DNA from 4 places in the Bacillus sp. z14 (2026) genome. Region 1 is predicted to be linked to each of the others. Evidence: riboswitches for the same ligand, from Rfam matches in the RefSeq annotation. Region 1 holds a riboswitch; each other region holds the start of a gene.
What was found. Region 1 has a riboswitch for S-adenosylmethionine ahead of metK (methionine adenosyltransferase). Riboswitches for the same ligand answer to the same signal wherever they lie in the genome.

Region 1 (7,815 bases):
TGAACATAAATAGAAGTTTCTGAGCCAACAAGCACGATATCAGCTCCGCCTGATAGTAGAGCAGTCATTGTCTTATCACCGCCCCATGCAGTCTGCAGGTCTACATCAAGCCCTTCGTCCTTAAAAAATCCTTTGGCCAGGGCGACATATTCAGGTGCATAAAAAATAGAGCGTGTGACTTCTGCTACTTTGACTTTTGTCAATTCTTCAGTCGACTTATTTTCTTTACAGGCCGATAAACTAAAGATGAGCAGAATGGACAGCATACAGAAGAAGCTGGTTTTAAGATAATATTTCAAGGGAATTTCCTCCTTAGTAGGCAGTATGTATGCCAAAGTGTAGTTAATCGTATTGTATGTGTGGTATATATTTGTGTGAATGCCTATAGAACTTTGTAAAGGAGCCCGGATTATGGATGAAGTAAAATCATCGCTAGGTAGTATCGTAGATAGAAGTCGATATCCATCGCCACATCCGGATATAAATCTATATATTGTCACGTATTTATCGAATGGGTTAAGGGTTAAGGGGCTATTAGCTGAGCCAAAAAAAAATGATGAAATAATGGACGGATTTTTATATTTACGCGGAGGCATTAAAAATGTTGGGAAGGTCCGTCCAGGGCGTATCATTCAATTCGCAAGTCAGGGGTTTGTTGTTTTTGCCCCCTTTTATCGTGGCAACCAGGGTGGAGAAGGAGAGGAAGATTTTGCAGGAGAAGATCGTTGGGATGCTATTGCAGGTTTTGAACTTTTAAAGCAACATCCCAAGGTTAATCCAAAAAAGGTCCATATTTTTGGATTTTCTCGAGGCGGGATTATGGCCTTGTGGACAGCTATATACTGCCAGGACGCTGCTTCACTTGTCACGTGGGGGGGAGTTTCCGATATGGTTCTGACCTACATAGAGAGAATTGATTTAAGAAGAATGCTGAAAAGGGTCATTGGAGGTACGCCAAACAAGGTGCCGGATGAATATAAAGCCCGTACACCCTTGTATGAAATTGAAAAAATACCATGTAATGTTCTAATTATTCATGGCGAGAAGGATAAGAACGTTTCGGTTGAACATGCCAATCTATTAAGAAACAGACTGCAGGATCTCGGCAAGAGCGTCGATGTGTGGTACCTTAAGGACTATACACATTATCTACCTCCTAGAATAAATCGGCAAATCGTCACGGATTTAACGAAATGGATGAAAGAAGCCGCTTCAAATGATACCATTGAAATAAATAAATGAAGCAGGGGAGTGAGAGAATTGGGTATGCCAATGGAATTGAATACTCTTATAGTGACAAAGGCTAATGAAAAAAGGGTTGAGGAAAATCTATTCGTCCTAAAAAAAGAAGGATACCGCCTATATCCAATTGAAATTCCGATTGATATCCGAAAAACTCTGGATGGAGAATCGAGAGGAACGGCACGGATAAAAAAAGTGGAATGGGAAAATAACTGCACAACCATTACATATGAGTTGATTTCTTTAAATTCCAGTAACTAAATTGAATAGAAACTAAAGAAAACAAACCTTCATCCAGAATTACATTGGGCGGTGGGTTTGTTTTTAAATTTAGACAAATAAAATAGTGCCTCAGGAAAGCCATTTCTTTTTGGCTTCCTAAGACACCGCTAGTTCTTTAAAAGGTAATTGGTCCACCTTTAGATTCAATTTCAGAACTGATATTTTTAAATTCCTTGAAATTTTCTCTGAATTTATGTGCAAGCTCATTCGCCTTTTCATAATAGGCTTCTGGATCTTTCCACGTTTTCTGCGGCTGTAAAACTTCATCAGGTACTCCAGGTACGTGTAAAGGAATCGCTAAGCCAAATATTCTGTCTTGTACCGTTTCGATATTGGCTAGTTCTCCTTCCAATGCAGCTTGAATCATCAATCGTGTATAAGAAAGCTTCATGCGGCTACCTGTCCCATACTCTCCTCCAGTCCAACCGGTATTAACCAGATATACCTGAACTTGATGTTCCTCAATATTTTTGCCAAGCATCTCAGCATATTTAGTTGGATGCAATGGTAAGAATGGTGAACCGAAGCAGGTAGAAAACGTAGCCTGTGGTGAAGTGATTCCGAGTTCAGTTCCTGCCAATTTACTCGTATAACCGCTTAGAAAATGATACATTGCCTGTTCTTTGGTTAACTTGCTGATTGGAGGCAGAACACCAAAAGCATCAGCAGTTAAAAAGATGATTGTATTGGGATGGCCCGCTATACTAGGTGTGACGATGTTCTGCATGGCTTCGATAGGGTAAGCTGCCCGGGTATTTTCAGTTAACATTCCATTATCATAGTCAGCAATTCTCGTATCTTCATCTACAACCACATTCTCTAGTACAGAACCAAAGCGTATGGCATTAAAAATTTGAGGCTCTTTTTCCTGTGTGAGATTGATGCATTTTGCGTAACAGCCGCCTTCAATATTAAATACACCATCAGGAGACCAGCCATGTTCGTCATCACCTATAAGGCGGCGATTTGGATCGGCTGATAAAGTAGTCTTTCCAGTGCCGGATAGGCCAAAGAAAAGAGCTACATCTCCCTCGAAACCTACATTTGCTGAACAATGCATAGAGAACACATTTTTCTCAGGCAACAGGTAATTCATGATTGAGAAAATGGATTTTTTCATTTCACCTGCATACTCGGTGCCTCCAATTAAGACGACTTTTTTCTCAAAAGAAATGATGATAAACGTCTCAGATTGTGTACCGTCCACGAGAGGGTTTGCTTTAAAACCTGGTGCTGAGATAATAGTAAACTCAGGAGAATGATTTTCAAGCTCTTCTTTAGTGGGGCGGATAAACAGCTGATGTACAAATAAATTGTGCCAGGCATATTCATTGATTACTTGTATAGGAAGGCGGTAGTCTGTTGCAGCCCCAGCAAACCCATTAAATACAAATAATTCATCTCGTTTTTCGAGGTAATCGATAACTTTATCATATAATTTAGAGAATGCGTCTTCAGATATTGCTTGATTGACGCTTCCCCAGGCTATTTTATCTTTAGTGGCAGCTTCCTCTACAATATATTTATCCTTTGGAGATCTGCCGGTATATTTACCTGTTTCGGCTTTAATCGCTCCAGTAGATGTGAGGATGCCCTCTTTTCTGGTTAATACTTTTTCAACTAATTGTGGCACTGAAAGCTGAATGTGAATATTATCATGAGTAAGTAATTGTTTCAATTCATTGGAAACTCCTACACTGTTCATAAGGTATCATCCTTTTCCAGAATTTTGGTAAGCATATTATATGGAAAATAGTATAACACATTTAATCGATTTATCCATACTAATTGTGTTAATTTTCAAAAATATGGTTTAATATAGTATATAAGAATAATTATTATTGTTTTCATTGGTGAAAGAATAGGAATATTAGTCAATATTGATGGATAAATAATAAAGTATATTTATTTGAATATTCGTAAATTAATTATATCAATATCATAATTGAAATGCGAATTTTAAGTTCTGACTGTACTTCTTTTAGAAAAAGGATGAAGCTAAAGTTTTATCTTAACAATATATTCCTGTTTATTTATTGACAGAAAATGATGGATAAGATATTATATACATTTGATATGGATACTCTTATCAAGACTCGGTGGAGAGACGAGCTCTATGAAGCCGGGGCAACCTGCAGTTTGATTCCTTTTAATGGAAATCACGCAAAGGTGCTAACTTGATGCAAGGTTATAATGCCTTGAACGATGAGAGTGAAAGGCAGATTTCTGAGACTCAGACCTTTCCTCTTTTCTTTATAAAGGGGAAGGGTCTTTTTTCGTATAATCAGGAGATAATTAAAGATAATGAGTAGCCATAAACAGGGAAACTGAAGGAGGAAATATACATGTCTAATAAGAGACATTTGTTTACATCAGAATCTGTAACAGAAGGTCATCCGGATAAAATTTGCGATCAGGTTTCTGATGCCATTTTGGATGAAATATTAGCAAAGGATCCAAATGCAAGGGTAGCCTGCGAAACATCTGTTACCACTGGATTAGTTTTAGTAGCGGGAGAAATCACTACTTCTACGTATGTGGATATTCCAAAAATTGTACGTGACACAATCAAAGGGATTGGTTATACACGTGCAAAATATGGTTTCGATGCAGAAACATGCGCTGTCTTAACCTCTATTGATGAACAATCTGCAGATATCGCCCAAGGTGTAGACCAAGCTTTGGAATCAAGAGAAGGCACGATGTCAGATGAAGAGATTGAAGCAATTGGGGCGGGAGATCAGGGTCTAATGTTCGGTTTTGCCTGCAACGAAACAGAAGAATTAATGCCTCTTCCTATTTCTCTTGCTCACCAATTATCTAGAAAGCTGGCTGAGGTTCGTAAACAAGAAGTTCTTCCATACTTGCGCCCTGATGGAAAAACACAAGTCACAGTGGAATATGATGAAAATAAAAATCCGGTAAGAATTGATACCATCGTAATCTCTACTCAGCATGACGCGGAAACAACACTGGATCAAATTAAGAAAGACTTAAAAGAACAAGTAATTAAACCGGTTGTTCCTGCTCACCTTATTGATGAACAAACTAAATATTTTATTAACCCAACGGGCCGTTTTGTTATTGGAGGTCCACAAGGGGATGCAGGCTTGACTGGCCGTAAAATCATTGTTGACACGTATGGTGGATACGCACGTCACGGTGGTGGAGCATTCTCTGGTAAAGATGCTACAAAAGTAGACCGTTCTGCTGCCTATGCAGCCAGATATGTAGCTAAAAATATTGTAGCAGCAGGTCTTGCAGATAAAGCAGAAGTTCAGCTGGCTTACGCGATTGGTGTAGCTCAGCCAGTATCTATATCCATTGATACGTTCGGTACAGGTAAAATTGAAGAGGAAAAATTAATTGAATTAGTACGTGCTAACTTTGATCTGCGCCCTGCAGGAATCATAAAAATGCTTGATTTAAGACGTCCGATTTATAAACAAACAGCAGCTTACGGACATTTTGGACGTAATGATTTAGATCTTCCTTGGGAGAAAACTGATAAAGTAGAAGTACTGCGTACGGAAGCTAACATCTAAGATAAACAGCATAAACATTTCAAGAAAGAGGGATAAACCCTCTTTCTTTTTTTGTCTAAATATGGTAATATTAGGAAACTATGAAATCGGGTATAATGGATCGTATTTTGTCGGGACCCTAGCTCATATCTAAAATCTAATTCTTTGATATTTTTAAATGAAAAACAGTCGAAAGTAAAGGTAGTGAGTGAATAATAATGTGTGGATTTGTAGGATGTATGCATGATCACCAACAAGCGAATCAGGATTCAGAACTAATTAAAAGTATGAATGACTTGATTACGCATAGAGGGCCGGATGACGAGGGGTATTATATAGATGAACATATCCAGCTTGGTTTCAGAAGACTAAGCATCATTGATATTGAATGTGGACATCAGCCCTTAACGTATGAAAATGAACGCTATTGGATTGTTTTTAACGGAGAAATATACAACTACTTGGAATTGAAAGTAGTGCTGGAAAAGGAAGGCATGGCGTTTTCTACAAATTCAGATACTGAAGTAATCCTGGCGGCATTTGTTCAATATGGGGAAAAGGCAGTTGAAATGCTTCGTGGGATGTTTGGGTTCGTGATTTGGGATAAACAGGAGAAATCTATTTTTGGTGCCCGTGATCCATTTGGGATTAAACCATTTTTTTATAAGGAAGATGGGGATAAGACCTATTTTGCTTCTGAAAAGAAAAGTATTATACACGCTATAGAAAAACAAGAATTGGATCATGTGTCTCTGCAGCATTATCTTACCTTTCAATTTACTCCAGAACCAGCAACGATGACAAAGTATGTGAAAAAATTATTGCCTGGACATTGCTTTACAAAGAAAATTGGAGAACCTATGGAAATCCGCCAATATTGGAAAGCGGAATTTAAACCTATTCTGCGCAGTGAACCAGATTGGATTAAAGAAATTCAAGATGTGATGTATGACAGTATCAGCATGCATATGCGCAGTGATGTACCCGTTGGTTCATTTCTTTCAGGTGGAATTGATTCTACAATCATCGCATCCATAGCTAAAGAATTTCATCCTGGAATTAAAACATTCTCAGTTGGATTTGAACAGAATGGTTTCAGTGAAATTGATGTAGCTAAAGAAACAGCTGACAAGCTTGGGGTAGAGAATATCAGCTATATTATATCGCCGCAGGAATATATGAGGGAACTGCCGAAAATTATGTGGCATATGGATGACCCGTTGGCAGACCCCGCTTGTGTTCCTTTATATTTCGTGGCAAGGGAAGCGCAAAAGCATGTAACGGTTGTTCTGTCAGGTGAAGGAGCGGATGAATTATTCGGAGGATACAATATTTACCGTGAGCCTCAATCCTTAGCCATGTTTAATAAAATTCCTGTACTTATGAAAAGAGCGCTAAAAAGAATTGCTGCCATGATGCCTGAAGGGGTAAAAGGCAAAAGTTTTATAGAGCGCGGCTGTACGCCGATTGAAGAACGCTATCTTGGAAATGCCAAGATGTTTATGGAGGAAGAGAAGGGGCAATTATTCAAATTATATAAATCAAAGCTGGATTATACTACGATAACACATCCGTTCTACGCAGAAACACCCGAATATGATGATGTGAGCAGAATGCAGTATATTGATATTCATACATGGCTGCGCGGAGATATATTAGTAAAAGCTGATAAGATGACGATGGCACATTCTCTTGAGCTTCGAGTGCCATTCCTTGATAAAAAAGTATTTGAGGTGGCATCCGGAATTCCAACTGATTTAAAAACTGCTCATGGAACGACCAAATATATACTTAGAAAAGCTGCAGAGGGAATCATTCCTGACCATGTATTAAATCGTAAGAAACTTGGTTTTCCAGTCCCTATCCGTCATTGGTTAAAAAATGAAATGTATGAATGGGCGATTACAATAATAAAAGAAAGCCAAACAGATCATTTGCTGGATAAGCAAGTCATTATGAATCTGTTCAATAATCATGTTACAGGTAAAGCGGATAATAGCCGTAAACTATGGACTGTATTGGTATTTATGATATGGTACTCTGTATATGTCGAAGAAAAATATCCTTTCCAGGCATTAGCTGAAAAGGATATGATAAGTGACCCAATCCATTAATCTTTATAGGTTATAGCCTGTTTTCCCATTTGCACCCACGCTTTTTCAAAATCAGCGGAGGGTGCTTTTTTATTTTTAATTCCTGTTAAGGGATCGTTAAAATAAATATAATGCTGATCATATCCCGTTACTACGACAGAATGCTCCTTATAAGTAATCGATATTTTCCCATTTGGTGTTTTCCAAGTATGGAAATAGGATGGATCCAGTTTTTCATAGGCTGTATTTATGATAACCCAGACGGGCCGATTGGTTGAGAGATACTTTTTGATTTGGTTGAAATCTCCATTGGTAAAATCGATTATTTTGCCAGGCATATAATGCTCAGCAAGTTTTTTTATAGGCTTATGATACACTCCGAGGCCAGGTTTATTAGTTGAATACATATCTCCAATAAATCCATCATTAGGATCACCGTAATGGATTTCACCATTTATTTTTTTTATTTTAGCTGGATTTTTTTTTATTTGCTGGGCAAGTTTTAATTTATCAGCATCCAATCCGGAATATTGAAGAAGCATAGCCAGGCTGGTTACTTCACATCCTCTTGGGAGCTCGGGCAGCTGTTTAACGATTGGCACATCAAGAAGTACTTTATCTTTGGCAGGAGGTTTTGCAGGTCGATTATCTTTGGTAATAGAAGTTGTTAAGCT
Region 2 (7,815 bases), on a different contig from region 1:
CTCCTGTGTTGCAGAAGTTGGTTTAGAAAATGGCAATATAATTGTATATGTCCTGAACGACAGGACTGCCATTATAAATAACGTAAAGAGACCAATCAATAGATCCCAAAAGATAGCACTTCCATATATAAGAATAAATAGAAAGCTATATGCCAAATAGATGGGAAGAACATACTTGGCCATAACCGCATTCAATGTACCTATAAAGATAGACTTAGCACTCTGTAATGGAGAGGCCCTGTATATCCATGCTCCTTTATATGAATCGGTATATCGGAGTGCAATAGCAATAGTTGGAATCATAAGCGCACTGAAATAAATTGTATAATAACCGCTGCCATTTTGAATACCTTTCCATCCATTTTCCCCGAATTGATTGAGTAGTGTAATAAACGGAAAAATAATAACCATTCCAATAGATGGATATACCTTCAGTTTAAACGCCTGTTCGTTTTTCATGAGGTTTTTTGCGAAATGATAAAAGACTCGTTCTTCTTTATTTCGTAATAGGAACATTGAAAAATGACTGCGTTTCTTTTTCGATAAGGCTCCTGTATGATTAGTTAACTTTTGTAAATACTGCTCAAAGTTTTGAACATTTTTAATATAAATAATGACAGAAACAAGCGGTACAATTACAGCCAAGCTGATTAAGAGAATATATTGCCATGCAAAATTCCCATTTAGTATTACCTCAAAGGGAGCGGCATACCAAATAGGCGCAAGAATATAGCTCCACCAAGTTGGTGTAAATTCTACTTGCCTATCTACAAGGTCAAATATCCTTACCGTTAGTTGATAGCCAACAATCATTAAAATAGACAAGGAGATTTGTACATAACTGATAAAATCCTTTAATTTCTCTCCATCAAAATACTTTAAAATAACCAAGTAGATTAAAGCAGTAAGCAAGACTATCCATATATCAATCAATATAATGACCAGCAAAAATAACAGACTAAAGCCAATTCCTTGAGTAACAATAGCAGCAATGAACGCAGGCGCAATAAAAATAAGGGTTATTGTGCCAAGGTAAATAATAATATGTATCAGCTTTGCCACCGAGACCGTTCTCCCATCAACCGGTCTAGACAATAAAATAGACTGATCCCGTATATCAAGCATCACATGGGAAAAATCAGATATTAAAGATGTAATGATAAAAAACATAAATACCGCAAACAACATACTCATTTGGAAAAAATAATTTTCACCCATAATAATAAAAGGAATCAGTATTAGACCCATAAGCGCATAAACCCATAAGGATTTTAAAAATTGATTTGAATCCTTACCTGTATTTCCAGACCCATCATTCATCAAAGTTGGAACTCTTCTGGCATCCATTGTAAGCTTAACCTGAAGAATTCTTCTCATAACCGGATAATCAATTCCCATCCACTGAAAGAGCTTTTGTCCTCTATCCAACACACGCAAACTCATAAATTTTTTCATCTATTAATCCTCTTTAACAACAGATACAATATCTTCGGCAATTGAACGATGCTGTGTAAAACCAGTTAATTGGTTAAAAATTTCTTCAAGAGTTCCTTCCTTGCCAACATCCTGTAATTCTGCAAAGCTTCCATCTGCAACAATCCTGCCTTCATGCAGTAAAATAATTCGATTGCTAATTTTCTCGACGACATCCATGATATGTGAGGAATAAAAAATAGTTTTTCCCTCGCTTGCCAGCAGTCCAAGCAATTCTTTAATGACCATAACGCTATTCGCGTCGAGACCGCTTAAAGGTTCATCTAAAAATAAAATATCCGGATTATGAAGAAGGCTTGAAATTAATAGAACCTTTTGCTTCATCCCTTTTGAATAACTATTTATTCGTGAATCATACATTTCTTCAATATTTAATAGCCTCATTAGTTTAAAAGCCTTTTGGTCAGCCTGCTCATAAGATAAGCCATAAAGCTCACCTATAAAAGTCAAATATTCACGTGCAGTCAATACATCATATAAATCTGCCAATTCAGGCACATAGCCAATTCTATTTTTATAGGTAATCCTATCCTCAGAAAGCTCTTTATCAAAGACCTTCACTGAGCCTGTATAGTCTGTAAGGAGTCCAAGCAATATTTTAACTGTGGTAGTTTTCCCCGCCCCATTGGGACCTATATAGCCAATAATTTGTCCCTTGTTTACATCAAGATTAATTCCTCGAAGTACTTCTTTCGATCCATAATGCATTTGAAGATTGCTAATAGAAATCACCAGTTCAGCCATTTTCATTCTCCCCAAAGACCCATTTTGGTATAGTATATCAAAACGGGTCGTTAATTTGCATAATTTTCTAATTTATCCTTTTTAGGTATTACTTCTGGAATCCTTCATGATGCACCTAAATGCCTGTAAAGTTCAAATTTCTAATAACCTAAGCCGATAATGATTCAAAAGCTTGAATAAGATCATCAATCAAATCATTCGCATGCTCTATCCCAACAGAATAGCGCAGCAAACAATTACAGACTCCATTTTGTGTACGCACTTCCTCAGGGATATCCGCATGTGTTTGTGTAGCAGGGTACGTCATTAAACTTTCTACTCCACCCAGACTTTCAGCAAAAGATATGATGCGAAGGCTTTTTAAAAATGGATTGATCCATTCCTCTGATTTCAGCCGGAACGATATCATCCCCCCTTTACCAGGATAAAGGACATCTGTCACTTCTTCTCTTTCTCTTAAAAATCGGCTGATTATCTTAGCATTTTCCTCATGCTGCCTCATCCTTAGGCTCAATGTTTTCATTCCCCTCATCACAAGCCAGGAGTCAAATGGCGGCAGTACAGCGCCTGTTGCATTTTGATATTCTTCTAGGCGCGCACCAACCTCTTTACTCTTTGAGACAATTAATCCAGCCAATACATCATTATGTCCTGCTAAATATTTGGTGGCACTGTGGACAACAATATCTGCTCCCTGCTCAATCGGTCTTTGCAAAATGGGTGTATAAAACGTATTATCCACAAGGAGCAGTAGATTGTTAGATTGGGTCAGTTGAGCAATTTCTTTAATATCCATTTCCTGCATAAGCGGATTTGTCGGTGTTTCTATAAAGAAGGCCTTCGTATTTTCCGTAATGGATTCAGCGAAATCTTCATATGTATGGCAATAGTTAAATTTGATGCCATACGTCTTCCATATTTGCTCAAATAACCGATATGTCCCTCCATACAGATCGGCAGAGACGGCTATTTCATCACCTGGAGAAAATAAACATAGCAATGAGTGAATGGCAGCCATACCTGAACTAAAGGCAAATCCCTGTTTACCACCCTCTAGCTCGGCAATTGCTTCCTCTAATAATTTTCTGGTTGGGTTTCCTGTTCTTATGTAATCAAACCCTGTTGATTCCCCTATTCCGTTATGGCGATAGGCTGTGGAAAAATAAACTGGCGGATTAACAGTACCTGTTTGTGTTTCACTTCGATTGCCTATTTGAGCTAAGAGTGTTTCGATTTTAACTGTTGTCATATGTATGACCCCTCTCTCTTTATTAATCCCCGAAATACAGTTACTCTGATTTACCTTCATCCGGCTCTAATTTGCCATCAAAGTTACGAATTACTTACATCCACTCATTTTCCCAGTGAATAAAAATATGCTTAAAAACGAAAAAAGTCTTCAAGAAGAAGACTTTTCATTAGAGTGAGTCCCTTCTTATCGGCCAGGAATGATTGTTCCTGCAGGAATTAGCACCTTTCCATATTGGCGGTTGCTGAGACTTCACAGGGCCTGTCCCTCCATCTCTCTTGATAAGATTTTTCAGAATATTTATTTAACTATAAATTTACAGTCCTACTGCTAAAAAAGCAAGTTATTTCTGCCTTTATTGTCCAACTTTTTAACAAAGGTATATAATAAATCTATACATAAAAAGGAGTGATTCGGAACCATGAAAGCCAATGGCCAGGAAATTTTCCAGTACATAAAAGACCTTGTATCCATTCCAAGTCCGAGCGGCTATACAACGGAAGTAATTGATCATGTAGCACAGTTTTTACAATCTCAAGGAATACCTGCAGTAAAAACAAATAAAGGTGCCCTATTGGCAACAATCAAGGGACAGGATGATTCAAAGCACCGTTTTCTAACAGCCCATGTAGATACATTAGGTGCTATGGTGAAAGAAATCAAACCAAGCGGGCGTTTAAAATTATCGATGATCGGCGGATTTCGTTGGAATTCTGTTGAAGGCGAATATTGTAAAATCCATACAGCTGAAGGTAAAACGTTTACAGGGACGATTCTTTTAAATCAAACTTCTGTCCATGTTTATCAGAAAATGGGAGATATTAAACGCGAGGATGCAACGATTGAAGTTCGAATTGATGCTGTGACAAAAAGCAAGACGGATACAGAAGGTCTAGGTATTTCTGTAGGTGATTTTGTTTCCTTCGAGCCCCGTGTTGAACTGACAGACAATGGATTTATTAAATCCCGTCATTTAGATGATAAAGCGAGTGTCGGCATACTGATGTATATCATTAAACAGTTAAAAGAAGAAGGCATCACTCTCCCCTATACGACCCACTTCTTAATTTCAAATAATGAAGAAATAGGCTATGGCGGAAACTCCAACATTCCTGCTGAAACTGTTGAATACCTGGCTGTAGATATGGGAGCAATTGGAGAAGGACAATCTACGGATGAATACAGTGTTTCCATTTGTGCAAAAGATTCTAGCGGACCCTATCATTATGGCCTGCGTCAGCATTTAGTCGAATTGGCAAAGCAACACAAGATTGATTACCGTGTAGATATATATCCTTTTTACGGATCTGATGCTTCTGCTGCCATCCGTGCCGGCTATGATATCATACACGGATTAATTGGACCCGGCATTGATGCTTCACATGCTTTTGAAAGAACCCATATCAGCTCTATTGAACATACTGCCCAGTTAATCTGGAATTACTTACAATCAGAATTAGCCTAATTTCATACTAAACGTTAACCCATCACCATTTAAGTGATGGGTTTTTATTATAATAACCGTTTGATTTTTCCATAAGCAGCCTTGGCTTCAGCATATCCTTGATTGTACAGCTTTTTCAGCTTTTTAGGGTTACGCTCAACACGGCTGACATCTGATTTCACTAATGGACGAATAATGACGACAAGTCCCTTTTCTTCTTGTTCCTCCAAATAGCGGATCGTGTCATTGTAAACGATATGCCGTTTGCGAAGAGCCTTTAGCAGCCCTTGATAGTTCTTATATTTTCTTTTTCCAAGCCAATCAAGCGACGATGCTTTCATATAGCCTTTATTCCCAGTAAGCACAACGATATTTTTCGTATTCCCGTCTGCTTGAGATTTTTGTATCGGTATTGGATCGGCAACACCGCCATCCAGCAGCATTCTTCCATCATAAGAGATTTCCGGAGCAAAAAAAGGAATCGAACTGGATGCGCGCAGAATCGTTGTAATATCTTTTATTAGGTGCTCTTTTCTATAGTATACAGGTTCGCCTGTTACGCAATCTGTAACACCCACGACAAACTGTTCCTTTGCTTCACAAAAAGCCTTTATATCAAATGGGACCAGTTCATTTGGAATTTTATCAAAAATAAAGTCCATTCCAAATAATTCACGTTTCTTCAGAAAACGTTTATAGGATAGGTATTCCGGGTGTGAGACATAATCGATATTCGCCGCATAATTACGGTCTATTTGCCGTGCAATATAAGAAGAGCCATTACATGCACCAGCTGAAACACCAATTGTATATGGCACATATATATCCTGTTCCATCAAATACCTCAGAACTCCAGCTGTATATAGCCCTCTCATTCCGCCACCCTCTAGAACCAGGCCTGTATTATGCATAACAAGTAAACTCCTTCCCCAGAGAATCCTTATTATTTTGCCATGACCCTTCTTAAATAATTACACGTTTTAAAACTATTTCAGGGAATTTTTTACTATCCTATTGACAGTTTTAGTGTATTAACTGTATAGTACACATATCAAGTGTATGAACTACATAGTACACACACTAATAATTGGTTAAAAAGCCATAGGAGATGAATTAATGAACATCATCTTTAATAACCGGGATCCTGTATATTTACAAGTTGTCCGTTACTTCAAAGAACAAATAGCGACCGGTCGGCTTGCAAGCGGAGAGGAGATTCCTTCTCGACGTGAGCTTGCCAATCTTCTAAAAATAAACCCCAATACTGCTCAAAAAGCGTATAAGGAAATGGAGGAACAGGGATTGATTCACACAGAAAGAAATTTCCCAAGCCGGGTCACAACCGACAAGGTCATATTGTCAAGCGTTCGTCAGGAACTCATTGTTGAAGCCGTTGATACCTTTGTTCAGGCAATTAAACCGATTCAATTACCAGTAGATGAACTGTTGAGTATTGTCAAAGAAAAATATAATGCGGAACAAGAGTAAGGAGGGGATTTCATGTTAGAAGTAAAAAATGTAACGAAAAAATTTGGAAGAAAAAACGTATTGGATGATGTATCATTCACAGCCAACAAAGGGGAAATCACGTGTTTAATCGGTATAAACGGTGTAGGTAAAACAACGATTATGAAATCCATCATGGGCCTTACTCCTATTGATGGTGGAGAAATTCTTATAAACGGAACTAAAAGAACGAAGGATACGTATGAGAAAATCACATTTATTCCAGATACGTTCACGATGCTTTCGAACTTCACCATTATGCAGGCAATGGATTTTATGAATGATTTTTATGAGAGTTGGAACCAAGATCGCGCCGATGAATTATTGAGCTTTTTCAAATTGGATGAAAACATACGGATTTCAACATTATCTAAAGGAAATACCGCGAAAGTGAATTTGTTATTGGGATTGGCTCTGGATGTTGATTATGTTCTTATGGATGAACCATTCTCCGGTATCGATATTTTCAGCCGTGAACAAATAGCAGATGTCTTTACAAGCCACCTGATTGAAGACCGCGGTGTTATCATCACAACCCATGAAATCAACGATATTGAGCACCTCATTGATAAAGTTGTTTTGTTAAATGACGGAGTCGTTTATAAAGAATTTAATGCAGAAGAAGTTCGAAATAACGAAGGTAAGTCTGTCGTAGATGTAATGAGAGAGGTGTATAGAGGATGAATCGCTTTTTTAAGCTTGTGAATGTGGAGTTAAATCGATTTACAAAAATTTTATTTGGATTGATTATTGCTGTTTTTATTATACAAGTTGCCGGGTTAATCATTGAAGCTAACATCTACATGAGTGACGCTAATAAATCATTAACGAATGGTGTCCCTATAGAAGTCTTTATTGAAGAATTTGGTTATTATGGCATGGACAATTATGTGAATTCTATTTGGTTTAATGGTCCGATTGCCTTATGTGCAGGTGCCATCTTCTTATATATCTTTCTAATTTGGTACCGTGACTGGTCAGGTAAAGGATCCTTTATCTATCGTTTATTAATGATTCCTACATCAAGAATGAATATTTATTTTTCGAAATTAACAGCTATAATGCTACTTGTACTCTCACTAGTATCTATCCAATTGATACTCCTTCTAATTGAATCAAAAATTTTGAAATGGTTTATATCAGCGGATTATTTACATGAGGTATCGATTGGCAGCTTAATCAAGGGATCTCAATTTATTACGGTTATTCTCCCATCTACCTTCACAGAATTCGTTTTATATTATGGTGCAGGATTTATTGCTTTGAGCATCCTATTCACGGCCATATTGCTTGAGCGCAGCTTTAAATGGAAAGGAATCATTCTTGCCATCCTATACTGTGTAGGTGTTATAGCTGTATTATCAGCACCTATTATATT
Region 3 (7,815 bases), on a different contig from region 1:
TCATGGAAGCTGATGACATAGAGATGGAACAACCTTCTCCATCAAACTTTGCATCTTGCACAATACCATCCTCTACTTTAAGTGTAAGATGAATACGATCTCCACAAGTAGGGTTATTCATATCTATCACAAGACTGCCGTCTTCCAGGCTTCCTTTATTTCGTGGATTTTTATAGTGATCCATGATCACTTGCCTGTAAAGGGTATCTAAATTATTAGAAGCCATTACTGAAATACTCCTTTGTTTTAACGAGTCCTTCGACTAAACGGTCGATATCTTGTTCTGTATTATATACATAAAAACTTGCTCTCGCCGTAGACGAAGCTTTTAACCATTTCATAAGCGGTTGTGCACAGTGATGCCCGGCACGAATAGCTATTCCATCTGCATCCAGAACGGTAGCGACATCATGCGGATGAACATCCTCAAGGTTAAAAGTTACTACACCAGCTCTTGATTCCGGATTTTTAGGTCCATAGATTTGGAGCCCCTCTATACTTGATAATTTATCAAGTGCATAAGCAGCAAGCTTATGCTCATGCGCCTCTACATTATCAAGACCAATCTCATTCAAGAAATCAATTGCAGCTCCAAGTCCAATGGCACCTGCAATGATTGGAGTACCGCCTTCAAATTTCCAAGGCAGCTCTTTCCATGTAGAATCCTGCAATCCCACAAAATCAATCATCTCTCCGCCAAATTCGATTGGTTCCATATTCTCGAGGTATTCCTTTTTCCCGTACATGACACCAATGCCAGTTGGTCCACACATTTTATGTGCAGAAAAGGCAAAGAAATCACAGTCAAGATCCTGAACATCCACTTTCAAATGCGGAGTGCTTTGCGCACCATCTACAACCATTACTGCTCCATTTTCATGGGCAATTTTCGCAATTTCTTTAACCGGATTGATGACACCAAGCACATTCGATACGTGCATAACTGAAACGATTTTCGTGTTTGAAGTAATCACTTCTTTGACTGTTTCAAGTGAAATAGTACCGTCTTCTCCAAGCGGGATATATTTCAATGTCGCACCGGTTGCTTTAGCTACTTGCTGCCATGGAATGATATTACTATGATGTTCCATCATACTGATAACAATTTCATCACCAGCTTTTAGGTTAGCTTTCCCGTAGCTGGCAGCAATTGTATTAATCGAAGTCGTTGTCCCTCTTGTAAAGACAACTTCTTCGATGGATTTCGCATTAATGAACTTTCTTACCTTTTCACGTGCTCCCTCATAAGCATCCGTGGCCATCGTTCCAAGTGTGTGAACACCACGGTGTACATTAGAGTTATACCGCTTGTAATACTCATCAATAGTCTGAATAACGGATGCTGGCTTCTGCGAAGTTGCGGCACTGTCCAGATATACTAATGAATGACCATTGACTTTCTCATTTAAAATTGGGAAAAGTTCTTTAATATTCGTTGGAATCATTATTTAACTTTCCTTTCAATTACCTCAGTCAACTGCTTTTTAACAGCTTCAACAGGTAATTGATTTACTACTGGGGCAAGGAACCCATGGATAATTAAACGTTCTGCTTCTGTTTTACTGATCCCTCTGCTCATTAAATAATAAAGCTGAATTGGATCCACACGGCCTACAGAAGCTGCGTGTCCAGCTGTTACATCATCTTCATCAATTAACAGAATAGGGTTTGCATCCCCACGTGCTTTCGGACTAAGCATTAATACTCTGGATTCCTGTACAGCATCAGCTTTAGTGGCACCATGTTCAATCTTACCGATACCATTAAAAATGGAGGATGCTTCATCCTTCATAACACCGTGCTTCAGGATATATCCATTTGAGTTTTTACCAAAATGAACAACTTTAGTTGTAAAGTTTTGAGTTTGTTTACCAGTACCAACCACTACTGTTTTAGTATCACCATATGAACCATTACCATGTAGGTTTGTAATATTCTCTGAAATAGTATTACCATCGTTCATTAAGCCCAATGCCCATTCCACTCGTCCATCATTTCCTACATATGCATTACGGTTTACATAGGTTTTCATATCTTTAGATAATGTATCAACTGCACCATATTTAACGACCGCATTGTTGCCGACGATAACCTCAGAAATGATATTTCCAATAGTCTCTTTGCCGTCAACCAATGAAATATAGTTTTCAACGTACGTTACGGAGCTGCACTCTTCAGCAACAACAAGTACGTGATTATATAATTCAGTCTCAGCATTATCAATCATGAAGATAGCCTGGATGGGTTCTTCAATAACCACGTTGCGTGGGATATAAAGAAAAGCTCCACCATTAAAGAGTGCTGCATGTAAAGCTGTAAGCTTATTCGTTTTTACAGGAACACTTGTAGTCATGAAGTATTTTTGCAAAAGTTCAGGATGTTCTTTAGCAGCAGTCCTGATATCTGTAAAAATAACACCTTTATCTTTAAGTTCCTGAGATACTGTCAAATAAGCAGCTGTATTGTTTCGTTGTACATACAAACTTCTGTTCTCATCAGGATTGATCAGCTTTTTCACGTCTTCAGCAAGTTCATCAATAGATGTAAATGTCTCGCTTGTAACGGAGTTCACTTTCATATCCTCTAATTGCCATTTATCAATCTTCGTTTTATCAGGTCTCGGCATAGGTAGCTCAGCTGAGGCAGAAAGGGCGTCTAAACGGAAGCTTTCAAGCCAGGCAGGCTCACTATGTGCTTTTGAAAAAGATGATACAACATCTTTTTCGAGTAATGTAGTTTCGATTGTCATAACGATCCTCCTATTGCTTATGCTTCAATTCCTACTGTTTCGTCTTCAATACCTAATTCTTTTTTAATCCAGTCATATCCTTCTGCTTCTAAGCGTTGCGCTAGTTCTGCTCCACCGGATTTCACGATTTTACCTTGCATCATTACGTGAACATAATCTGGAGTAATGTAGTTCAATAAGCGTTGATAGTGAGTAATCATTAGGCAGCCAAAATCTTCGTTTCTCATTTGGTTGATTCCTTTGGAAACAACTTTCAGCGCATCAATATCTAAACCGGAGTCGATTTCATCAAGAATCGCAATGGCTGGTTGCAGCATTAATAATTGAAGGATTTCATTACGTTTCTTTTCACCGCCGGAAAAGCCTTCATTTAAATAACGTTGAGCCATATCTTGATCCATTTCTAATAGATCCATTTTTTTATCCATTTCTTTAATGAATTTCATTAAGGAAATTTCGTCTCCTTCTTCACGTTTACTGTTAATAGCAGAACGCATGAAGTCGGCATTAGTAACCCCAGTAATTTCACTTGGGTATTGCATTGCTAAAAATAGACCGGCACGAGCACGTTCGTCAACTTCCATTTCAAGAACATCTTCACCGTCCATTGTGATGGAACCACTTGTTACTTCATATTTTGGGTGACCCATGATAGCAGATGACAATGTAGATTTTCCTGTACCATTTGGCCCCATAATTGCATGGATTTCTCCACCTTTAACTTCAAGGTTTACCCCTTTAAGAATCTCTTTACCTTCTATTGAAACATGTAAATCTTTAATTGTAAGAACTGAACCAGCCATTCTTATACCTCCAATATATAGTCATCTAAAGTTTTAGATTATTTCTATTCTCAATTTATTCTCATTACAATCTTATAACAAATCAAATCTAGATTCAACTTTTTGAAACGAGAAAATTACATAAAATGGACATAATATTTTAACATAATACTTAGCTTTACTGACATTATAATGTTAATTTTCACGAAAGAAAAGAACCAGCATGATCTTTACCAACCACCCTGATTTTAAAGACGGCAGTAACATTTTTGCACTAATTGAAAACATAAAAACAGGTAGAAGGAGAAATTGATTTTTCTTCCGCTACCTGTTTTTATGATTATCACTTTTAGAATTATTCACTTTATCACTTGATTCATTTACCCATGTACTCTTCTATTCACATCATTTAAGATTTGATTACTCTTCATATAACTACGTTCACGCTTCTCTTCTACTTTCATACGCACTTCAAGATTCTGACTGTAAACTTCATAGCCAACTCCATGTGCCTGCCTCATCGCTTTTTCCATTTCATCTGTTACTCTAAGCTGTAACTGATTGTCAAAGATAATGAATCATTCCTTTCCATTTATTATAATAAGGGTATCACTTTGCAGAAGAACCCTCAAAGTCTATATACCACACTGAGCACATCTTAAAAGTGATATTGCGTATTTCTTCTAGGAAATCCTTGATTATCCTGAAAAATAATACCAGAGAAGAAAATAATTCATTGGAAAAGCATCTTATAATACACCTATTATATGATAAAAAAGGTGCAGCTAAATGAATAGCTGCACCTTTTTTGTCTATTATTTATTTGATGGGATAACGGACCCTTTGTAGTTTTCATTAATGAAATCCTGGATATCTTTAGAATGAAGAACTTCAACCAATGTTTTAATTTCTTCCTTATTCTTATCCTCAGATCTAACAGCAATAATGTTTACGTATGGATTATTATCAGCACTTTCCAATGCAATCGCATCCTCAGCTGGTACAAGATCCGCTTCAATGGCATAGTTGGAATTAATCAGTACTGCATCGCCTTCATCATTATTGTAAACCTGCGTAAGCATAGGTGCTTCAATATCCGTTTTAAACTTTAAATTCTTCGGATTTTCCGCAATATCATCCACAGTTGCTTTAGTTTTATCAATGCCTTCTTTTAGCTTTATTAAGCCTTCTGTTTCTAGCATAGATAACATACGTCCATGATCAGCTACTGAGCTGCTCATAATGATGCTTGCGCCTTTTGGTAGGTCATCCAGGCTGTCGTATTTTTTAGAATAAACACCAATCGGTTCAATATGGATTCCGCCTGCATTGGCGAAATCATACCCATTATCCTTCACTTGACTCTCAAAATAAGGGATGTGTTGGAAATAGTTAGCGTCAATTGAGCCATCTTCCAATGCTTTATTCGGCATTACATAGTCTGTAAATACTTCAACTTCAAGTTTAATACCTTTTTCTTCAAGAAGAGTTGCTGCTTCTTCCAATATTTCTGCATGTGGAACATTTGATGCGCCAATTTTAATCGTTTTTAGTTCTTTGTCCCCGGAATTGGATTCATCTCCTGATCCACCGCAGGCTGCCAATAATAGGGTTAATCCTAAAACAAGTATGAACGATAACTTTTTCACTTTGGTTTCCTCCCTAGCGCTTATCTAATTTTCTTGTTATAAAATCTCCAATAAATTGGAGAATAAACACAATAATCAATACTAAAATAGTAGCAACAATCGTGACATCTGTCTGTCCGCGGCTAAACCCTTCCAAATAGGCAAGGTTTCCAAGTCCGCCCGCACCAATCATACCTGCCATCGCTGTATAACCTACAAGCGCAATTGCCGTAACTGTGATACCAGAAACAAGTGCAGGCAGAGATTCAGGAATTAGCACCTTCCATATGATTGTAAAGGAAGTGGCCCCCATCGATCTTGCTGCTTCGATTACACCTTTATCAATTTCACGCAATCCAATCTCAACCATTCGCGCATAGAATGGAGCAGCACCTATAATTAAAGCTGGCAAAGCCGCATTGACACCGATAATACTTCCTACTAATGCCTTTGTGAAAGGAATTAACAACACGATTAGAATAATGAATGGAATGGAACGGAATATGTTAACGAAAGCACCTACAATTCCGTAAATCACTTTGTTTTCCCACATATTCCCCTTTGAGGTCAAGAATAATAGCAGACCCAATATAATTCCAAGGAAAAAAGTTGCGATTAATGAGACACCTGTCATATACAAGGTTTCCCATGTCTTTTCATAAATTCGTTCCCAAACTACATTTGGTAATAATGTTTCCATCATTCTGAAATCACCTCCACACCAATTTCCTGATTGTGGAGATAGTCAATCGCTTTCGCCACTTCAGCAGCATCACCGTCTACATGAATAAATAACGTTCCATAGGACCCGTGCTGAGTCTGCGAAATTTTACCCTGTAATATGTTTACATTGATTTTGTAAGAGCGGATAACCTCTGATAAAACAGGGGTTTCAGCTGATTCGCCAATAAAGGATAATTGTACAACTTTCCCCGTCGGATATTCAGCAAGCAAATGCTCAATCGTCTCTTTCGTTTCTTCTGGCTCAGTCACTTGCTGTACAAATCGTTTAGTAATCGGAGCATTTGGTTTTTTAAATACATCAAGTACTTTTCCGCTCTCGACCACTTTCCCCATCTCCATCACAGCAACGCGATGACAGATTTTACGAATAACATGCATTTCATGTGTAATTAATACGATTGTCAAGCCAAGTCTTTTATTTATATCAACGAGCAAATCCAAAATATCGTCTGTAGTCTGAGGATCAAGTGCTGATGTCGCCTCGTCACAAAGAAGAACCTGTGGATTGTTCGCTAATGCGCGCGCTATACCGACCCGCTGCTTCTGACCGCCGCTCAACTGAGATGGATAAGCATTTTCACGGCCATCTAATCCTACCAGACTTACAAGTTCCTTCACTCTTTCTTTACGTACCTTGCTTGGTACGCCCGCAATTTCTAAAGGAAACTCTATATTTTCGCTGACTGTCCTTGACCAGAGGAGATTAAAGTGTTGAAAAATCATACTTATTTCCATTCTGGCTTTTCTTAATTCAGCGCCTTTTATAGCAGCCATATCTTTGCCTGCCACCAAGACACTGCCTTCTGTTGGCTTCTCTAAACCGTTCAGCATTCTAATGAGGGTACTTTTTCCCGCACCGCTGTACCCAATAATTCCAAAGATCTCGCCTTTTTCAATAGATAATGAGACTTGATCCACTGCTTTGACAGCTGATGAACGTTTAAATGTTCCTGAGAAGGTCTTCGATACATCACGTAATGTAATCATGAAAAGTTCACCTGCTCTTTCTATCAACCTATAATTAAAGAATAACTTCAGTTAAACAAAAATGCCTTTCTGCGGAGGCAGAAAGGCATGATTTATTTATAACATGTTCCTTTCTCTCATCTCCCAGGATTTATTATCCTGTGTGAATTGGCACCTTTTCAATCATAAATGATTGCCGGTTGCCGGGCGTCAAAGGGCACTTCCCTCGGCCTCTCTTGATAAGAGTACTAAACTATTCAATTAAATCTAACTGTCTGCTATCCTATCATGTTGAAGAAAGAACTGTCAACACCAAAGTCTGCATAGCATGTTCAATATTTATTTCACAACCACCTCAGTGGAAGCTATACCTGTTGCTTTTTCAATCGCAAGCTCCAATTCTTCAATTAGATCTTCTGCATGTTCAATTCCAACAGACAGTCTGATTAAATCCTCCTGTACACCTGATGCTTTTAATCCCTCTTCACTTAGTTGCTGATGAGTCGTGCTTGCCGGATGGATAATTAGGCTCTTTGCATCTCCCACATTGGCCACATGGGACCACAGTTCAACGGAATCAATCAGTTTTTTACCTGCCTCACGTCCACCCTTTATTCCAAAAACAACGACTGCTCCAGCACCTTTGGGTAAATATTTCTTCGTTTTTTCGTAATCAGGGTGATCTGAATCTCCTGGATACAAGACCCACGATACAGCCGGATGCTGTTTTAAATAGTCAACTATTAATCTCGTATTGGCTACATGCTCCTTCATCCTCACATGCAGAGTTTCCAATCCGAGAATAAATTGAAAGGCATTGTACGGGCTTAAGGAAGGACCTAAATCTCTCAACAGCTGAACTCTGGCCTTCACAATAAATGCTGCTGCACCAATTGCTTCACTGTAAATCAGATCATGATAGCTTGGATCGGGTTCAGTAAAGCCC
Region 4 (7,815 bases), on a different contig from region 1:
TATTTTCTCACCAGAAGGTAATCTGGTTGGATCTCTTAAAGATAAACGGGAAAATATTTGGATGTGGATTATTCCAGCTTCATTGCTTATTTTTTTACCGAGAAGATATATCTTATCTGACAGCAACGGCCATGTATTATGTGAGTATCGAAGCCGTTTTGGGTTAAATGGGGATATTGAAATTTTAACGTCTGAGCAAGAACAATTAGGCAGGTATAAGCAATCTAAACAACTGGGAAAAAAAAGTACAAGCAATGTGGCAAACCCATATGGAATCCGGCAATATGGCGGTGAAATCCTTCATGGATCTGAATTCATTGTTGAACAAACATATGATAAGCGGAAAATTGTACATTATTCTTGCGGATGGATGCCGGCATACTACAGTAAACATTTTCTTGATCCCAATACACCTCTCCTGACATTTACGGAAGGAGCAACAGAGGATGAAAAGAGAATAGGCTATTGCTTTTGCCTTGATTACCTTCAGCAGCAAAACCACTGACCACTCCTATAAACGTCGCTAAACTTTAGCTTGTTGCACAATATGTTTTATAATGGTGAAATAGTGAAGAGAATGTTGTTTGAAGGGAGCAGGAGAATGGATATAAAGATAATTAAAGTACATGGTTCTAACAATGATTTTTATTTAATCGATGAAATGGATACCAAGCTGTCATTAACAGATGAAGAACGAAGCCAATTGGCTATAAATATGTGCAAGCGGACGGGCACAGAGGGAGCAGATGGAATTCTCTTTGTGTTAAACAGTGAGGCCTCAGATGCCAGAATGAGAGTCTTTAATGCAGATGGTTCAGAAGCATCCATGTGTGGGAATGGACTCCGTTGTGTAGGTCGGTATGTTCAAGAAAAATTGAAGAAAAATAACCTGCTGATAGAAACGATGAAAGCCACCCTGCAGGTTAAGAAAGAGCCGGACATGTATAAGGATATCCCTACATACAGCGTCGAAATATCTCCGGTTATCAAGGCAACGAGTGCATTGCCCATGAATACTGAAATGGACGAAATCATCAATCAAAAACTGCCGTTTATTGACGAGAATCTTACGTTCACAACCCTGTCAGTACCAAATCCACATCTGATCAGTCTTGTTGATAAAGAGGTAATCCATTCGGATAGACAAGAGAAAATAGCAACTATGCTGAATGGTGAGAATGACTGGTTTACAGATGGTGTGAATGTCAGCTTCGTGTCCCGTCTGGAGGAAGGATCCATTTTTGTTCGCACATTTGAACGAGGTGTTGGCTTTACGGATGCTTGCGGAACGGCAATGTCAGCTTCAAGCCTTGTTACGAAATGGATTGATGAGTTGGCTGATGAAGCAGTTCTGCACGTCTATAATCCAGGCGGAATGGTACTATGCCAGGTCCATGATTTGCCAGATGAAACGTGGATTGATTTGATTGGCAATGCAACGTATGAGTATGAAACGGTTGTTCAGTTAAATTTGGATACACTACATGTTAGCTTTGGAGAAAGGAAAGTCTATAAAGAAGAGGCAGATGCTTATTCAGCATTCCAACAACATGCTAAAGCATTTGTAGAATCTAAAATAGGTTGAGCTGATACATATTAGAATAGGAGGGCAGAAATGAAGAAGCAGACGAATACCTTTTTAAATGTTCATGTAATCACCTTTTTCGTATTAATCGCCCTCTTTATTGTGTGTACCATCCTATTCGTAGATATTGCAGAGAACATAAATGAGAATGAGCTTTATCATTTTGATATGACAATCATCCAGGCTGTGCAGGGGAGTATTAATGAATTAAGCACAAAAGTACTTACCTTTATAACTAATCTTGGATCAGTTGATGGCAATATTCTATTGGTTATCCTATTCTCTGTGTTTTTATTATTTAAAAAACGTGTATTAAGTGTCATATTCTTAATCATCACGACATTATCGGGCGGTTATGTTAACCATTACTTAAAATGGATTTTCCAGCGGGAGAGACCAACATTGAATCCATTGATCGAGGTAAATGGCTTCAGCTTTCCGAGCGGTCATGCTATGTCATCTTTTATCCTATACGGCGCACTTATGATCATAACTACCAGAATCACGAAGAATTGGCCCATTAGATTGGCTGTCTATGCGATTTGTATTTTTATGATTTTAACGATGGGCTACAGCCGAATCTACTTGGGTGTCCATTATCCGAGTGATGTAATTGCAGGGTATATTGCAGGATGTGCATGGCTTGCTATCATTGCTACTGTATTTACGTTTGGGGAATATCGGAAAACAAAAGGTTCGAAATCGTAATAGGCTGTCCATAAGCCATAATGGCTTATGGACAGCCTATTTTTTTAGGAATCTTGGCGGTCTGAAAATAACAAAACGTTTCTAAGGAAATATTTGTTATAATAATTTATAAAGAAAAAAATTCTGGAATAAGTAAACAAGGGGATTTTAGTATGATTGATTTGATTATTGGGTTGTTAATCAATGGTTTAGTAATAGTTGCGTTTTTAAACATCAACAAATTTAATGCCCAAAAACTAAAATTATCAATAGTAAGTCTTATATCAACTATTATTGTTGTAGTTGTTCCTACCTTAGGTTATCGATTTGATAAGAGTATTGGTGATTATTATTTCGGTTTTCCTGCTGATATTTTAGTTTATCATGGTGGAATGCTGTTTTCTTTAGTCTCGTTTGGCTTTTTGTTTAACTTCTTTTTCTTTTATTGGGTGTTTAAACTAATAGTTAAATTAGGAGTGCTTATTAGGCCTGTGAACAAGGGAAATTATTGATGTTATTTAAAAGGGGTTGCTTAGGCTGCTCCTTTTCTTATAGGGTTCCCATTTCGCTTAATGCAGCAGCCAAAGTTAGTTACTTCAGTGTGAAATAGACGTAGCGGTAAAACCGCAATATCGGTTAACGATGTTATGTTGGGATAGCTGAAGAAGAGAAAGTATAATTTTTAATTAAGGTAATATTAAGTGATAATCGTTGAATGCCTTTTTGTGTTGAACTTCTTATGGCAGTAAAGGTTCAGGATAACGAAAAAGAGTTTTACATAAGAATAAGGAATTGATAAAAATCAATTTAATAGGGAGAAAAACATGGGGCATTAGTTGAATAATTGCGACAATAAAAAAGCTGTCTCTCTTTAAGTCATCAGCAACAATACTTGTGAACAGAGAGCAAATAAAAGAGATCCATTAGCAAGGGATAGGAATTTTCAATCACCTAAAAAAGACAACCAGAGTCATTATGTTATCAATAACATATATGGTATAATTTTCATGCAACTACTTGGTGCGGGTGGTATGCGCCTTCTTTTCCTTATATAAAGGAGAAGGGAGGTGATATACTTATGGATTTTCTAATAGCTCTGGCAAAAGATGTAGCAATGATCTTTTTCACGACCCTTGCTGCCGGCATCGCCACGCGATTCGCCAATCTTCAGCTAAAGGGCAAACGAAAAACCACCCCGCGCCGACCAAAGCATAAGGGTGGTTCCTCTAAGAACTAAACTATTTGCATACCACTCGCTAGTAGTTGTACCAGGGAGTATCCAGCTCTCTGGTTTTTTAATATATGTGTATATGTTTATAATATACCCTAAATAATAGAAATTCAATCAAAACTGATGGAGGAGCTTATGGTTTTTATAGGTTGAAAAGGGTCAGATAGAAAGAGTGTCTAAGCTTGAGTGGAATTTCTAATATTCATAAAAAGGGCTATTTGATGGCTGTGACATTTATAGATAAGCACGGTTTGAGTGGTTTCGTTTGAACCTTAATAGACTTAAAGCCTGTATTAGTTAGCACCTCTCTAATCTCTTCGGCAAAGGCATGAGCCTGTTCTTCGGTTGCTTCTTCCTGCCTTGGCTGCACGGTTATAGTCAGTTTTCCATTTTCTTTTAATAAAGAATGTATTTTTTGAATACAAGCCTCTTGATCTTCCCATAATGGATAGCTATTTACACTAAATATTTTATCGTACACCATTGGATTGGGAATCCCGAGAACAGTTCCATTAAACAAACGAAGCTGATTGCGGTTGAGTTGTTCTTGATTTCGTTTGCTCGCATTTTTCACCATTTCTTCTGATGGATCGACACCATCTATTTGGATGGTAGGGTACTTCTCAAAAAGCATGTGCATTCCTTCACCTGGGCCAAAACCAACTTCTAGCAGTGTGTCATTTGGGGTAATAGTCAATTGATCAAATGTCCATTCGTATAATTCCTCATTTTCATAGGCCATTATTTTACCTGCAATCTTTCCGAGGACACCAGTTGGATTTTTAAACTGATTCGTTATTATTTCCTTCATCTAACATCACTCCTACCCCATACATACCCAAAATACTAAATCGTTAACTCTTTTGGATTAATTATCAAAATAGATTGAAATAACTGAAAATTTATAGTAAATTAAGTAAATATATAATTTCATATTCTTATCTAGAGAGATGGAGGGACTGGCCCGTTGAAATCTCAGCAACCTGGATGGTAATCCAAGGTGCTAAATCCAGCAAGCAATGCTTGAGAGATGAGAGACCTTAGGAAAGAGGGCTTTCATGATGAAAGCTCTTTTCTATTAGTCTGTTTTCCTCATCAGAGACATTAACCAACTAATTAGGGGGAAAGACAGTGAAACTACTGGAAACGTTAAATGAAAAAATTCTAGTCGCAGATGGGGCGAGTGGAACACTTTTATATTCATTTGGAATTGATAGTTGCTTTGAAGAGCTTAATTTGACAAACCCCAATCAGATCAAAAAGATGCATAGAAGTTATATTGAGGCTGGTGCTGATGTGATTCAATCGAATACATTCGGCGCAAATTTTCATAAATTAAAGCGCTATGGTCTCGAAAGGGAAGTTTCTCAAATTAATAGAGCCGGAATGAAAATAGCGAAAGATGCGGCTGATCCAAACACATTCATCATCGGCACGATTGGCGGCTTGCGGAGCTTTAGGAAATCAGAATTAACACTAACGGAAATTAAGGGATATTTCGATGAACAGCTGACCGCTTTATTGGATGAAAAGCCGGATGGCATTTTACTTGAAACCTATTATGATTTAGACGAATTATTAACGGTAATAGAGTCGGCTAGAAAAATGAGTGATCTTCCTCTTATCGCGAATATTTCTCTGCATGAAACAGGCCTTTTGCAAAATGGTATGCATGTCAGTGAGGCGTTTTCTCTTATGAAAAAAACAGGCGCTGATGTGTTAGGCATCAATTGTCGGATGGGTCCCTATCATATGATTCGCTCATACGAAGAAGTACCTTTATTGGAAGATACCTATTATGCGGCTTATCCAAACGCCAGCTTACCTGATTTATCAGATGGAAGATATGTCTATTCGACAGAAGCGGATTATTTCATTAATAGTTCAAGGCAGCTTGTGAAGCAGGGGGTCCGGCTGCTAGGTGGATGCTGTGGTACAACTCCTGCCCATATTCAGGCCATTCGTAAAGGAATCGAAGATCTTCATCCTGTAAAGGTGAAAGATTTTGTAGCCAAGCCGAAGCATCAGCCTATATCATATGAAATCATTCAATATAAACGAAAAGGTCCAGATACAATTTCAGGTAAGGCAAAAAAACAAACGACGGTTATCGTGGAGTTGGACCCGCCAAAGACGTTCGGCCTGGAGGATTTTTTAATAGGAAGTCGCTACCTATTAGATTCGGGTGCCGATGCGATTACACTTGCGGATAATTCATTGGCGTCACCGAGAATATCCAATCTTGCGGTAGCGTCGATTTTACAATCAAAGTTAAATACGGTGCCTCTTGTTCACTTAACTTGTCGAGATCATAATCTGATTGGCTTGCAATCTCATTTAATGGGCATGCATTCCCTTGGATTATCAGAGGTGTTGGTGGTGACTGGGGATCCTTCAAAAATTGGTGATTTTCCGGGCGCGACTTCTGTATATGATCTTTCTTCAATGGACCTGATTTCATTGGTTAAGCAATTGAATGAGGGGCGCTCCTATTCAGGAAAATCGCTGGGTAGCCGGGCGAATTTCGATATCGCAGCTGCCTTTAATCCAAATGTAAAGTACATAGATAAAGCCGTACAGCGAATGGAAAAGAAAATTCAGGCTGGAGCTGATTATTTCTTAACCCAGCCCGTGTTTAGTATTGAAAAATTAGAGGAAGTATACGCGGCAACCAGGCATATAACAAAGCCGATTTTTATTGGCATTATGCCTTTAACGAGTCACCGGAATGCAGAGTTTTTACATAATGAAGTGCCAGGTATTTCATTGCCGGTTCATGTTAGAGAGGCGATGGAAAGAGCCGGAACGGATAAGGAAGCCTGTGCTCGCGAAAGCTTTGCCATTTCAAAAGAATTAGTGGACGCGGCAAGTGAACTATTTAACGGTATCTATATTATTACACCTTTTATGAAATATGAATTAAGCGGGCATTTGGTTCGGTACATCAAAGAACAGAAATCAGTTGTAAATAAGGAAGTGCATCTATCATGAGAACAGAAAAATTGAAAGAGTTATTGGCTGAAAGAATAGTTATTCTAGATGGAGCAATGGGAACCATGATTCAGGCGCATCAATTAATAGAGGATGATTTTGGCGGGGAACAATACGATGGGTGTAATGAGTATTTAACGCTAACCCGCCCGGATGTAATCCAATCGATTCATGAAGAGTACTTGGCAGCAGGTGCGGAAATTATTGAAACAAACACATTCGGGGCAACTCCAATTGTACTGGATGAATATAATCTTGGTCACCTGGCATATCAGCTGAATAAAGAATCAGCTCAATTGGCTCGAAAAGCAACAGAACAGTTTGACAGTCCTGACAGCCCTCGCTTTGTTGCAGGTTCGATGGGACCTACGACCAAAACCTTATCCGTAACAGGCGGAGCCACTTTTGAACAATTGGCAGATTCATATGAAGAGCAAACGAAGGGCCTGCTTGATGGGGGAGTTGATTTGCTTCTCTTGGAAACATCGCAGGATTTATTAAATGTGAAAGCAGCTTATATTGGAATGAAAAGAGCATTCTCATCTTTAGGCAGGGAAGTTCCATTAATTATCTCAGGAACGATTGAACCAATGGGGACTACTCTAGCCGGTCAAACCATTGAAGCTTTTTATATATCGTGTGAGCATATGAATCCTCTTGCAATCGGGCTTAATTGTGCAACTGGTCCAGAGTTCATGGCTGACCATATCAGGTCTTTATCTGAATTAAGCACTGCTGCAGTAAGCTGTTACCCGAATGCGGGATTACCAGATGAAAATGGCCAATATAATGAATCGCCTTCCTCCCTAAGCAAGAAGATCAAGCAATTTGCCGAAAAAGGTTGGATTAATCTTGTTGGCGGCTGCTGCGGAACGACTCCTGATCATATTCGAGCTATTAAAGAAGCGGTTACCGGAATTGAAGCGAGGCAAATTAATGGCAAACAGGGTAATCATGCTGTCTCTGGTATTGATGCCTTAATCTATGATGATTCAATGAGACCTTTATTTGTAGGTGAACGGACAAATGTGATTGGATCCAGAAAGTTTAAGAATCTGATTAAGGACAGGAAATTTGAAGAAGCTTCCGAGATTGCTAGACAGCAAGTCAAAAAAGGAGCCCATGTAATAGATGTGTGCCTAGCTGATCCAGATAGCGATGAAGTGTCTGATATGGAAGAATTCATGAAAGAAGCGGCTAAAAAAATAAAGGTGCCTTTTGTTATCGATTCAACCGATGAAATGGTCATCGAAAAAGCACTCCGCCATTCTCAGGGTAAAGCAATCATTAATTCGATAAATTTAGAGGATGGGGAAGAACG

Region 2: it holds a riboswitch for S-adenosylmethionine, as region 1 does, so the genes downstream of both, AC4G3O_RS04315 (methionine biosynthesis PLP-dependent protein) here and metK (methionine adenosyltransferase) in region 1, are expected to answer to the same signal.
Region 3: it holds a riboswitch for S-adenosylmethionine, as region 1 does, so the genes downstream of both, AC4G3O_RS11610 (methionine ABC transporter ATP-binding protein) here and metK (methionine adenosyltransferase) in region 1, are expected to answer to the same signal.
Region 4: it holds a riboswitch for S-adenosylmethionine, as region 1 does, so the genes downstream of both, AC4G3O_RS02025 (bifunctional homocysteine S-methyltransferase/methylenetetrahydrofolate reductase) here and metK (methionine adenosyltransferase) in region 1, are expected to answer to the same signal.

What each region holds. Positions count from the first base shown of each region.
Region 1 covers NZ_JBZFQK010000005.1:224,212-232,026, reverse strand. Annotated here, with positions in the region: gene AC4G3O_RS16245 (ABC transporter substrate-binding protein) at 1-299, opposite strand, end outside; gene AC4G3O_RS16240 (alpha/beta hydrolase family protein) at 412-1,242, shown strand; gene AC4G3O_RS16235 (DUF2584 domain-containing protein) at 1,261-1,503, shown strand; gene pckA (phosphoenolpyruvate carboxykinase (ATP)) at 1,640-3,229, opposite strand; SAM riboswitch class I at 3,608-3,736, shown strand; gene metK (methionine adenosyltransferase) at 3,870-5,069, shown strand; gene asnB (asparagine synthase (glutamine-hydrolyzing)) at 5,267-7,162, shown strand; gene AC4G3O_RS16215 (C39 family peptidase) at 7,159-7,815, opposite strand, start outside.
Region 2 covers NZ_JBZFQK010000001.1:914,506-922,320, forward strand. Annotated here, with positions in the region: gene AC4G3O_RS04305 (ABC-2 family transporter permease) at 1-1,455, opposite strand, end outside; gene AC4G3O_RS04310 (ABC transporter ATP-binding protein) at 1,459-2,244, opposite strand; gene AC4G3O_RS04315 (methionine biosynthesis PLP-dependent protein) at 2,387-3,487, opposite strand; SAM riboswitch class I at 3,671-3,775, opposite strand; gene AC4G3O_RS04320 (M42 family metallopeptidase) at 3,909-4,952, shown strand; gene AC4G3O_RS04325 (patatin-like phospholipase family protein) at 5,000-5,842, opposite strand; gene AC4G3O_RS04330 (GntR family transcriptional regulator) at 6,048-6,419, shown strand; gene AC4G3O_RS04335 (ABC transporter ATP-binding protein) at 6,432-7,121, shown strand; gene AC4G3O_RS04340 (hypothetical protein) at 7,118-7,815, shown strand, end outside.
Region 3 covers NZ_JBZFQK010000003.1:103,073-110,887, forward strand. Annotated here, with positions in the region: gene sufU (Fe-S cluster assembly sulfur transfer protein SufU) at 1-226, opposite strand, end outside; gene AC4G3O_RS11580 (cysteine desulfurase) at 216-1,445, opposite strand; gene sufD (Fe-S cluster assembly protein SufD) at 1,445-2,749, opposite strand; gene sufC (Fe-S cluster assembly ATPase SufC) at 2,767-3,552, opposite strand; gene AC4G3O_RS11595 (YuzK family famiily protein) at 3,912-4,064, opposite strand; gene AC4G3O_RS11600 (MetQ/NlpA family ABC transporter substrate-binding protein) at 4,347-5,180, opposite strand; gene AC4G3O_RS11605 (methionine ABC transporter permease) at 5,194-5,862, opposite strand; gene AC4G3O_RS11610 (methionine ABC transporter ATP-binding protein) at 5,859-6,890, opposite strand; SAM riboswitch class I at 7,004-7,115, opposite strand; gene AC4G3O_RS11615 (O-acetylhomoserine aminocarboxypropyltransferase/cysteine synthase family protein) at 7,209-7,815, opposite strand, start outside.
Region 4 covers NZ_JBZFQK010000001.1:460,766-468,580, reverse strand. Annotated here, with positions in the region: gene AC4G3O_RS02055 (hypothetical protein) at 1-505, shown strand, start outside; gene dapF (diaminopimelate epimerase) at 602-1,585, shown strand; gene AC4G3O_RS02045 (phosphatase PAP2 family protein) at 1,616-2,293, shown strand; gene AC4G3O_RS02040 (hypothetical protein) at 2,446-2,784, shown strand; gene AC4G3O_RS02035 (hypothetical protein) at 3,351-3,509, shown strand; gene AC4G3O_RS02030 (class I SAM-dependent methyltransferase) at 3,718-4,314, opposite strand; SAM riboswitch class I at 4,439-4,540, shown strand; gene AC4G3O_RS02025 (bifunctional homocysteine S-methyltransferase/methylenetetrahydrofolate reductase) at 4,635-6,494, shown strand; gene metH (methionine synthase) at 6,491-7,815, shown strand, end outside.